Linked DNA regions of Youhaiella tibetensis. The protein of the gene in region 2 binds, or shares a complex with, the protein of the main gene of each other region. Links are inferred from orthologs where the notes say so. Each region holds a gene or a part of one and is shown on either strand. Other genes may lie near its edges.

Region 1 (5,218 bases), 230 kb from region 2 along the record:
CAGGAGCGGGAGTGGTATCCTGGGCCAGGGCGGCAAAGGACGGCAACATCAGCGCCGTAGCCGCCAAACCGGCGATGAGAGCATTTTTCAACTTCATGGGGTTTCCCTGGCAATTCTCGTGGTGGTTTGGGCCACCTTCTGATTGGTGCCCATCAAGGGCAATTCGGGCAATAACATGACCGGAGCGATTAACCAAAGCATTATCCGGAAACTGTGACGGAAGCACGGCCCGCCTCGGCAAGCTTGGCCAGCCGGGACAGAATGGCCGCCGTTCCCTTCAGGCGCGCGTCGGCGGACGGCCAGTTGCGCGCGAACACAATTTTCTGATCGGGGCGCACGCGAGCCTGCTGGCCCGGATCGGCGACGAGCTTGACCAGTCCCACCGGGTCGGCGAACTCGCTGTTGCGGAACGTGATGATCGCGCCCTTGGGGCCGGCATCGACCTTCTCGACGTTGGCGGCGCGGCAGAGCGACTTGACCAGGATGATCTTGAGCAGCGCTTCGACTTCCTCGGGCAGCGGCCCGAAGCGGTCGATGAGCTCGGCGCCGGCCGCGTCGATCTCGCGTGCATCGGTGAGGTCGCCCAGGCGCCGGTAGAGCTGCATGCGCAGCTGCAGGTCCGGCACATAATACTCGGGGATCATCACCGGCATGCCGATGGAGATCTGCGGGCTCCACTCGCCCTTTTCCTCGTAGACCTCTTCGCCCGAGCGCAGGGAGGCCACGGCTTCTTCGAGCATGGATTGGTAGAGCTCGTAGCCGACCTCGCGGATATGGCCCGACTGCTCCTCGCCCAGCAGGTTGCCCGCGCCGCGGATATCGAGGTCGTGGCTGGCGAGCTGGAAGCCGGCCCCCAGGCTTTCGAGCGACTGCAGCACGCCCAGCCGGCGTTCGGCCGTATCGGTCAGCTTGCGGTCGGGCGGGATGGTGAAGAGCGCATAGGCGCGCGCCTTGGAGCGGCCGATACGCCCGCGGATCTGGTAGAGCTGGGCCAGGCCGAAATTGTCGGCGCGATGTACGACGAGCGTATTGGCATTGGGGATATCCAGCCCCGATTCGACGATGGTCGTTGCCACCAGCACGTCGAACTTGCCGTCGTAGAAGGCGTTCATGATGTCGTCGAGCTCGCCCGGCGCCATCTGGCCGTTGGCGACCACGAACGAGACTTCGGGCACCTGCTGGGTCAGGAACTCGGCGATGTCGGGCTGGTCCTTGATGCGGGGCACCACATAGAAGGCCTGTCCGCCACGATACTTTTCGCGCAGGAGCGCTTCGCGGATCGAGAGCGGATCGAAGGGCGAGACGAAGGTGCGCACCGCCAGGCGATCCACCGGTGGCGTCGCCAGCAGCGAGAGGTCGCGTACCCCGGTGAGGGCAAGCTGCAGCGTGCGCGGGATCGGCGTTGCCGTCAGCGTCAGCACATGCACGTTGGCCTTGAGCTCCTTGAGGCGCTCCTTGTGGCCGACGCCGAAATGCTGCTCCTCATCGATGATGAGCAGTCCCAGGTCCTTGAACTTGATGGATTTGGAGAGCAGCGCGTGCGTGCCGACGACGATATCGACGTGCCCGCTCTCGAGCCCCTCCTTGGTCGCCTTGAGTTCGGCGGAGGGGATCAGGCGCGAGGCGCCGGCGACGTTCACCGGCAGGCCGGCGAAGCGCTCCTTGAAGGTGCGCAGGTGCTGGCGCGCCAGCAGCGTCGTCGGCACGACCACGGCGACCTGCTTGCCCGACATGGCCACGGCGAATGCGGCGCGAAGCGCCACTTCGGTCTTGCCGAAGCCGACGTCGCCGCAGACCAGCCGGTCCATGACGCGTCCGGAGGTCAGGTCGTCCAGCACGGCCTCGATGGCCACGAGCTGGTCCTCGGTCTCCTCGTAGGGGAAGCGCGCGGCAAAATCCTCGTAGGCGCCGGTGGGGAGCGCAATCGGGTCGGATCTTGTAAGCTGGCGCGCCGCCGCGATCTTGATGAGCTGCTCGGCCATCTCGCGGATGCGCTTCTTGAGCCGGCCCTTCTTGGCCTGCCAGGCGACGCCGCCCAGCCGGTCGAGCTCCGCCCCCGTCTCTTCCGAGCCGTAGCGCGAGAGCAGTTCGATGTTCTCGACCGGCAGGTAGAGCTTGTCGCCCTTGGCGTATTCGATCTCCACGCACTCGTGGGGCGCCCCGCCCGCCTCGATGACCTTGAGGCCCACGAACCGGCCGATGCCGTGATCCACATGGACTACCAGGTCCCCGGCCGCCAGGCTTGCCGCCTCGGTCAGCGCGTCGCTGGCCTTCTTGCGGCGCTGCGGGCGCAGGATGCGCTCGCCCAGGATATCCTGCTCGGAAAGCACCAGCAGGTCGTCGGTCTCGAAGCCCGTGTCGAGGCCCAGCACCACCAGCGCGGTGGTATTGGCCGAGGTGGTCTCCGCGTCGCGCCAGTTTTCGGCCATGCGCGGGTTCTTGAGCCCGTGGTCGTGCAGCACCTGGGCCATGCGGTCGCGCGTGCCCGTCGACCAGCAGGCGATGATGGTGCGGCGCCCTGCCCGGCTGTTCTTCTTGAGAAGGTCGACGACCGCCTCGAAGAGATTGGTGTCGGCGGCCTGCCGCTCGGCGGCGAAATTGTGGGCCAGGCGTCCCCCGGCGTCGTCCCGCTTGCTGCCGCCCGGGGCCGAGAACGGGGAGAGCTGGACGACGGTGGTGCCCGCCTGCGCATAGGCCGGCGCCTCCATCTCGTAGAGCAGGCCCGGCTCGATGGGCTTATAGGGTGCGCCCGAGGTGGCGCCGGCGGGGGCCTGGCGCGCTTCCTGGCGGGCGTCGTAGTAATCGGCGATCTGCTGCTGGCGTTCGGCGAAGGCTTCCTTTGCCTGGTCGTCGAAGACGAACGGGGCGTCGCCCGTGTAGTCGGCCAGCCGGCTCATGTCCTCATAGAAGAACGGCAGCCAGTGCTCGACGCCCGGGAAGCGCTGTCCGGCGCTGACGGCGGCGTAGAGCGGATCGTCGGCGGTATTGCCGCCGAAGGTCGCCGTGTAATTGCGCCTGAAGCGCCGGATGGTGTCCTCGGCGAGCACCGCCTCGCTCATCGGCGCCAGCGAGATCGTCTTGATGTTGCCGGTCGTGCGCTGGCTGTCGGGGTCGAAAGTGCGGATGGTTTCGAGCTGGGAGCCGAAGAAATCGAATCGCAGCGGGGTTTCCTGGCCGGCCGGAAAGAGATCGACGATGCCGCCGCGCACGGCGTATTCGCCGGCTTCGCGCACCGTGGGCACGCGCAGGTAGCCGTTATTGGCCGCCCAGGCGATGAGCTTGTCGCTGGCCACGACCTTGCCGGCCGCGGCCGAGAAGGACATGCCTGCTGTCACCTCGCGCGGGATGAGCCGCTGGACGAGCGCGTTGACGGCCGTCAGCACCACTGCGCCCCTGGCCGAGCCGTCTGTCAGCGCCGCCAGGGTCTTCATGCGCTCGGCGATCGTCACCGTGTTGGGCGAGACACGGTCATAGGGCAGGCAGTCCCAGGCGGGGACGGTGAGGATCGCGTGGCCGGGCAGCAATTGCGCCAGTGTCTCGGCCATGCGCTGCAGGCGCCGCCCGTCGCGCGCCACGAACACTGCCGCGGCGGCCGCCTCGGGGTCGGCCTTAAGGCGCTCCTCGACCAGGCGCGCCAGGACAACCGCCTGCATGCCATCGGGGACATTGGAGATGGTGCGGACCGGAACCTGGCTCATATGCCCGCCAGCCTCGCGTCGTTGAACCGGGCCAGCACCGCGAGCAGTTCGGCATCGACGTCGCCGGGCACCGGCTCCTGGCCCATGATCCACTTGAGCAGGTCCGTATCCTCCTCGTTCATGAGCTTTTCGAGCCGGTCGAGCTCCGCTTCGGGGAGGCCTTCGATATGGGCATCGGCATAGGGCCCAAGGATGAGGTCCATCTCGCGGGTTCCACGGTGCCAGGCGCGATAGCGCATGCGGCGGCGGCGCATAGCAGTGTCTTCACCGGCGCTGTTTTGAAGGGCCATGATCGGGTCAACTCAGTGATGTGGGAGGCCTTCTTACGCGCAAAGACGGCCGTTGTCACACATTTGGATGAGGGAGACCTTCGATCTTGCCGGCAGGTCTCCCTCCCCACAAGGGGGAGGGAAGCGCACCCCGGTCCGCTTTTCCCCCACCTCAAAACCTTCTACTCCTTGCCGGACTCCAGGAAGAATCGTGCCCAGACCTTCGACCCTCGATCCGCTGTTCCGTTCGCTTCACTCCCTCAAGGGCGTGGGCCCGCACCTGTCCGCCCTGCTCACGCGCTTCTTCGGCGCCCCGGACGGGCAGGAAGCCATCGCGCTCGACGTGCTCATGCACATGCCGTCCGGCGTCGTCGACCGGCGCAAGATGGTGGGTGTCGCCAATACCTGGATGGGCGGCACGGTCACGCTGAAACTCCATGTCGACCGCCACATCGTGCCCCCGCGTGGCCGCAAGGGCATTCCCCACCGGGTCCTCGCCCATGACGAGACCGGGGACATCCAGCTCATCTTCTTTCGTTCGGAGGGCGGCTGGATCGAGAAGGCCCTGCCGGTCGGCGAGGAGCGCTACGTCTCGGGCCAGATCGGCTTCTTTAACGGCGAAAAGCAGATCACCCACCCCGACTACATCGTCGAGCCCGACAAGTTCGCGACCCTGCCGCTGGTCGAGCCGGTCTATCCGCTCACCCAGGGGCTTTCCTCCAAGGCGCTGACCAAGGTCGTTCGTCAGGTCGTGGAAACCGTCCCCGAGCTCGATGACTGGATCCCGCAGGCGACGCGCGACCGTTTCAAGTGGCCGAGCTTCCGCGAGGCCATGGGCAAGGTGCACATGCCCCAGGAACCCGAGGATGGGGACCTCATGGGCCCTGCCCGCCAGCGGCTGGCCTATGACGAATACCTCGCCGGCCAGTTGACGCTGCAGCTCGTGCGCAGCCAGCTCGTGGCGGCGCGCGGCGTCTCGCGCGCCTTTACCGGCGAGATCACGTCACGGATCGAGGCCGCCCTGCCCTTTTCGATGACGGATGGCCAAAGGCAGGCCGTTGCCGATATCAGGGAGGACCTGGCCTCTTCCAACCGCATGTCGCGCCTGCTCCAGGGCGATGTCGGCGCCGGCAAGACGGTGGTCGCACTAATGGCCATGGCGGCGCTGGCGGAATCGGGCGCGCAATCGACGTTGATGGCCCCCACCGAGTTGCTTGCCGCCCAGCACTTCCGAACGCTCAAGCCCCTGGC
Region 2 (5,646 bases):
CTTTAGCAACTGCGCCGATCCGGCGCAACACGGTAAGCTTGTGGCCGACTCAACAAGAGGAGAGCCAAGTGACGATCACGCTCTGGGGACGCCTGAATTCGTCCAATGTGCAGAAGGTGAGCTGGCTCCTTGCCGAGCTGGAACTGGACTACGAACACCTGCCTCTGGGCGGCTCGTTCGGCGGCACGGACGATCCGAAATACCGGGCAATGAACCCCAACGGCAAGGTGCCGACGCTGCGCGACGGCGACCTGGTGCTGTGGGAGAGCCATGCGATCGTGCGCTATCTGGCGGCGACCTACGCCTCGGGCCTCATCTGGCCGGTCGAGCCGCGCGAACGCGCCGCTGCCGATCAATGGACGGACTGGACGGCCACGACCTATCAGCCAGCGTGGATCGAGGTGTTCTGGAACCTGGTGCGTACGCCGCTGGACCAGCAGAACCGGGGGGCCATCGACAAGGGCATCGCCCAGACGACCGCATTGCAGCGAATGCTCGACGAGCGCCTTTCACGAGTGCCGTATCTGGGTGGGAAGGAGTTCACCTACGCCGACATCGTTGCTGGGGTTTCGCTCTATCGCTGGTTCACCATGCCGGTGGAGCGCCCGAGCTTGCCGCATTTCGAGGCCTGGTATGAACGGCTCAAGGAACGCAAGGCTTTCCAGGCGGCCGTTTGCGTATCCTACGAGGAACTGGTCGGGCGCCTGGCGTTCTAGGGCCCAAAAACAAGAACACCCGCCTCTTAGAGAGCGGGTGTTCTGAACTTCTCCGCGATGCGGGCAGTCAGCGAACCTTTAGAGGGTGCTGGCATGGTCGCGCGCAATACGGGAGATGTCGCTGCGGGTGATGCCGAGGTCGGTCAGCTGACGGTTGTCGAGAGCGTTCAGCTCACGGACGGTCTGCTGGTAGGCAGCCCACTTGCGAAGGGTCTTGCGAATGTCCATTTGGTGTCTCCTTTCGTCGTACGCACTGTATCTAGTGCCGAGGTCTTGATTTGAGCAGAGGGTGATTGCTCAGATTTGACATGCGAAATCCGCATAACTCTTTTCAAGCGCGTTCATCAGAAATTCAGAATCTGAAAACCGAAGCGGCCGCCCGGTTTCCCGTGACGGCCGCCCGAACATGGATTTCGCGTTGTAAGCTACTTGTCGAACAGACCACGGGTCATCTTGGAAAAATCCGGCCCACAGAGACCGAGCATGTCGGCCTCTCGCGTCGTCGGAACGTCCATTTCCCGCAATGTCTGCTTGATGTCGACCAGTCGCCTTACGCGCCAGACCGCTCTAACAAACATTTGCGCACTTCCTTTCCGAGTTTGCCCCAGTGGGGAAGATGAGCTGAATCGCGCAGTCATGAAATGCCTCAAACCTCAAGCGGGCCATGCGTATCACGCATGCCGATCTTCATTCCCCCGTCATACACATGGGGGAATTTCGACGATTGCCGCAGGGGAATGGCCCAAAAACAAAGGGCGGCACCCAGGCCGCCCTTGCTCACATCACTCTGCCGCCTGACTTCGCGGTGGCCGGCGCGCCATGACTTCCTTGAGGAAGGCGCCCGTGTAAGATCTTGGATTGGCTGCAACATCTTCGGGCGTGCCGACGCCGACAACTTCGCCGCCGCCGTCGCCGCCCTCCGGGCCCATATCGATGATCCAGTCGGCCGTCTTGATGACCTCGAGGTTGTGCTCGATAACGACCACCGTGTTGCCGCCCTCGACCAGTTCGTGCAGGACTTCGAGCAGCTTGGCCACGTCGTGGAAGTGCAGGCCAGTCGTGGGTTCGTCCAGCATATAGAGCGTGCGGCCAGTGGCGCGCTTGGACAACTCCTTGGAGAGCTTGACGCGTTGGGCTTCGCCGCCTGAGAGGGTCGTGGCGGGCTGGCCGATCTTGACGTAACCCAGCCCGACGCGCTGGAGCGTCACCAGCTTGTCGCGGATCGAGGGCACGGCGGCGAAGAACTCCACGCCCTCATCGATGGTCATGTCGAGGATATCGGAGATCGACTTGCCCTTGAACTGGACCTCGAGCGTCTCGCGGTTGTAGCGCTTGCCCTTGCAGACGTCGCAGGTGACGTAGACATCGGGCAAGAAGTGCATCTCGATCTTGAGAACGCCATCGCCCTCGCACTTCTCGCAGCGTCCGCCCTTGACGTTGAAGGAGAAGCGCCCCGGGCCGTAACCGCGGGCCTTGGCTTCCGGCAGTCCGGCGAACCACTCGCGCAGCGGCGTGAAGGCGCCGGTATAGGTGGCGGGGTTCGAGCGGGGCGTGCGCCCGATGGGGCTCTGGTCGATATCGATGACCTTGTCGAGGAACTCCAGGCCAGTCAGCGCCTCGTGAGGCGCCGGCACCACGCGAGCGCCGTTGAGGCGGCGCGCGATGGCCTGGTACATGGTGTCGATCATCAGTGTCGACTTGCCCCCGCCCGAGACGCCGGTGATGGCAACGAACAGGCCCAGTGGAACGTCGACCGAGACATCCTTGAGGTTGTTGCCCGTCGCGCCCTTGAGCGAGAGTTTGCGGGTCTTGGACGGCTCGCGGCGCTCGGCGGGCAGGGGGATGCCCATGCGGCCCGAAAGATAGGCGCCGGTGATGCTGTCCGGATTGTCGATGATATCCTGTGGGGTGCCTTCAGCCACGATATGGCCGCCATGGACGCCGGCGCCCGGGCCGATATCGACAACGTAGTCGGCGGTCAGGATGGCGTCTTCGTCGTGTTCGACCACGATCACGGTGTTGCCGAGGTCGCGCAGCCGGCGCAGGGTTTCGAGCAGGCGTTCGTTATCGCGCTGGTGCAGGCCGATCGAGGGCTCGTCGAGAACGTAGAGCACGCCGGTGAGGCCCGAACCGATCTGGCTGGCCAGGCGGATGCGCTGGCTTTCGCCGCCCGAGAGCGAGCCGGAGTTGCGGGCCAGGGTCAGGTAGTCGAGGCCGACGTCGTTTAGGAAATCCAGGCGCTCGCGGATTTCCTTGAGGACGCGCTCGCCGATGGTGCGCTGGTTGTCGTTGAGGTGCCGGGGCAGCTCCTTCAACCAGTCGGAGGCGTTGCGGATCGACTTTTCGGTCACCTGGCCGATGTGGAGCCCGTTGATCTTGACCGCCAGAGCCTCGGGCTTCAAGCGATAGCCGTTACAGGCGACGCACGGCGCCGAGGACATGTAGCGCTCGATCTCTTCGCGCATGCCGGCGGATTCGGTTTCCTTGTAGCGGCGCTCGAGGTTGCCGATCACGCCTTCGAAGGGCTTGGTGGTCTTATAGGTGCGCAGGCCGTCGTCGTAGACGAAATTGATCTGCGTCTTGCCGGTGCCGTAGAGCAGGGCCTGGCGCACGTCATCGGAGAGATCCTCCCACGCAGATCCGGTGGAGGCGCCATAGTGCCGCGCCACCGCTTCGAGCGTCTGCAGGTAGTAGGGAGCCGAAGTCTTGGACCATGGCAGGATGGCGCCGTCGCGCAGCGACAGCGATGCGTCCGGAACCACAAGGTCCGGGTCGATCTTGCGCTCGGTGCCCAGGCCATCGCATACCGGACAGGCGCCGAACGGGTTGTTGAACGAGAAGAGGCGCGGCTCGATCTCGGCAATCGTGAAGCCGGAGACCGGGCAGGCGAATTTTTCCGAGAACGTGATGCTCTTGGCCGAACCATCGGCCTCCTTCTCGTCGGCGTATTCGACCAGCGCGATGCCGTCGGCAAGCTTGAGCGCCGTCTCGAAGCTTTCGGCCAGGCGCGAAGCGATGTCAGGGGAAACGACCAGGCGGTCGACCACGACTTCAAGGTCATGCTTGAGCTTCTTGTCGAGGCTCGGCGCGTCCTCGATGTCGTAGAACTCGCCGTCGATCTTGACGCGCTGGAAGCCCTTGCGCATCAGGTCGTTGAGTTCGCGCTTGTACTCGCCCTTGCGGCCGCGGATCATTGGCGCGAGGAGGTAGAGACGCGTGCCTTCGGGCAGGGCTAGAACCTTGTCTACCATTTGGGAGACAGTCTGGCTCTCGATGGGAAGGCCGGTGGCGGGCGAATAGGGGATGCCGACGCGCGCGTAGAGCAGGCGGAGGTAATCGTAGATCTCGGTGACGGTGCCCACGGTCGAGCGCGGATTGCGCGAGGTGGTCTTCTGCTCGATCGAGATGGCCGGAGAGAGCCCGTCGATCTGCTCGACATCAGGCTTCTGCATCATTTCCAGGAACTGGCGCGCGTAGGCCGAGAGGCTCTCGACATAGCGCCGCTGACCTTCGGCATAGATGGTGTCGAACGCCAGGGAGGACTTGCCCGAACCCGACAGGCCCGTCATCACGATCAGTTTGTCGCGCGGCAGCCGCAGGTCAACGGACTTGAGGTTGTGCTCCTTGGCACCGCGGATGACGATTTCACGATTGTTGGCGTCGGGCATATTCTGGTCCACGGCTCTATGCCGCTCCGTCGAGCGAAGCGAACGTACGGGTAACGATGCGGTCTGATCCTGGCTGGCAGCCAAGATCGGGAGATAGGCGCGCCGGCGCAGTTTCGCAAGCCAGGCTTGTTTAGCGCAAGGTGGCCGCCGCAGTCCCATCAATCTCGTCGCAGCCCGTGCCGGGCCACGATGCGGCAATATACTAGCGGAAAGAACATAAGCGGAACAGGGTGGATTCGGTCAAGGGTGAATCCACGCAGATCACATCTGCAAAGCGCCCAGATTACTTGACATTTGCTGACATTGACGGAACATATAGAGAACAATGCGGTCTGCGCCTGTTGAAACCTCAAAACAGGGCGGGCGCGGACAGGTGCAACCGCATAAAGTGCGCCAAACGGCGGAGCCGGTGGCTCCAGCCAAACGAGTACGGAAGGACAGGCGATGGCGGGCAGCGTAAACAAGGTCATCTTGATCGGCAATCTCGGTAACGACCCGGAAGTGCGCTCGCTGCCGAGCGGCGGCAAGGTGGTGAACCTGAGCGTGGCGACGACCGATACCTGGCGAGATCGCAATACCGGCGAGCGCAAGGAGCGGACCGAGTGGCACCGTGTGGTGATCTTCAATGAAGGTCTCACCAAGGTAGCCGAGCAGTATCTGCGCAAGGGCAGCAAGGTCTACATCGAAGGCGCGCTGCAGACGCGCAAGTGGCAGGACCAGAGCGGCCAGGACCGCTATTCCACCGAGGTGGTGCTGCAGAACTTCAACTCGAACCTGACCATGCTCGACGGTCGCGGCGACAACGAGGGCGGTGGCTTCTCGGGTCCGCGCGGCGGCGAGGGCGGGTTCGGCGGTCAGTCCAGCGGCGGTGGCGGCCAGAGCCGCCGTCCGTCGAGCACGCCGGCGTTCGAATCCGGCGGAATGGATGACGATATCCCGTTCTGAGCGAACGAGATCGGAATTGAAAAAGGGCGGCCGCAGGGCCGCCCTTTTTCAATGGTGGCCGGCTTTTCCGCCGGATTACTTGGCGAAGGGGACCTTGGCGCGGATGGTGTCGCCGGTGGCGTCATCCACGACGAGGAACTCGACCATGATGGCGTTGTCGAGGAGCGAGATCGACGAGGTGATCGTCATGTCGCGCTTGGCGGCCTCGTCGCGCTCTTTTTCCCGGAGGTTGAAGACGACGCCGTTGCCTTGGCGCTGGCCGATCGCCGTGCCGGTAAACGAGGCATTGGAGGTCATGACGGCCTCGTAGCGCCGCT

The links.
Region 1: the proteins of uvrA (region 2) and mfd are in contact, whole or in part, in a crystal structure (PDB 4DFC), measured with the Escherichia coli proteins. The link is inferred for Youhaiella tibetensis from one-to-one orthologs.

The regions. Positions count from the first base shown.
Region 1 is NZ_CP041690.1:2,106,157-2,111,374, reverse strand. The notes cover bases 1-4,093. They hold mfd (transcription-repair coupling factor), read right to left. Parts: upstream 3,699-4,093; coding sequence 201-3,698; downstream 1-200. Other genes in these bases: FNA67_RS10240 (FAD assembly factor SdhE), read right to left, coding at 3,695-3,988; FNA67_RS10250 (invasion associated locus B family protein), read right to left, coding at 1-97. Also shown: ATP-dependent DNA helicase RecG, read left to right, coding at 4,179-5,218. UniProt on the Escherichia coli protein: Couples transcription and DNA repair by recognizing RNA polymerase (RNAP) stalled at DNA lesions. Mediates ATP-dependent release of RNAP and its truncated transcript from the DNA, and recruitment of nucleotide excision repair machinery to the damaged site.
Region 2 is NZ_CP041690.1:2,337,633-2,343,278, reverse strand. The notes cover bases 1,299-4,692. They hold uvrA (excinuclease ABC subunit UvrA), read right to left. Parts: upstream 4,385-4,692; coding sequence 1,499-4,384; downstream 1,299-1,498. Outside these bases: FNA67_RS11355 (glutathione S-transferase family protein), read left to right, coding at 69-716; FNA67_RS11350 (DUF1127 domain-containing protein), read right to left, coding at 795-944; FNA67_RS21930 (hypothetical protein), read right to left, coding at 1,142-1,294; FNA67_RS11340 (single-stranded DNA-binding protein), read left to right, coding at 4,829-5,329; FNA67_RS11335 (hypothetical protein), read right to left, coding at 5,405-5,646. UniProt on the Escherichia coli protein: The UvrABC repair system catalyzes the recognition and processing of DNA lesions. UvrA is an ATPase and a DNA-binding protein. A damage recognition complex composed of 2 UvrA and 2 UvrB subunits scans DNA for abnormalities.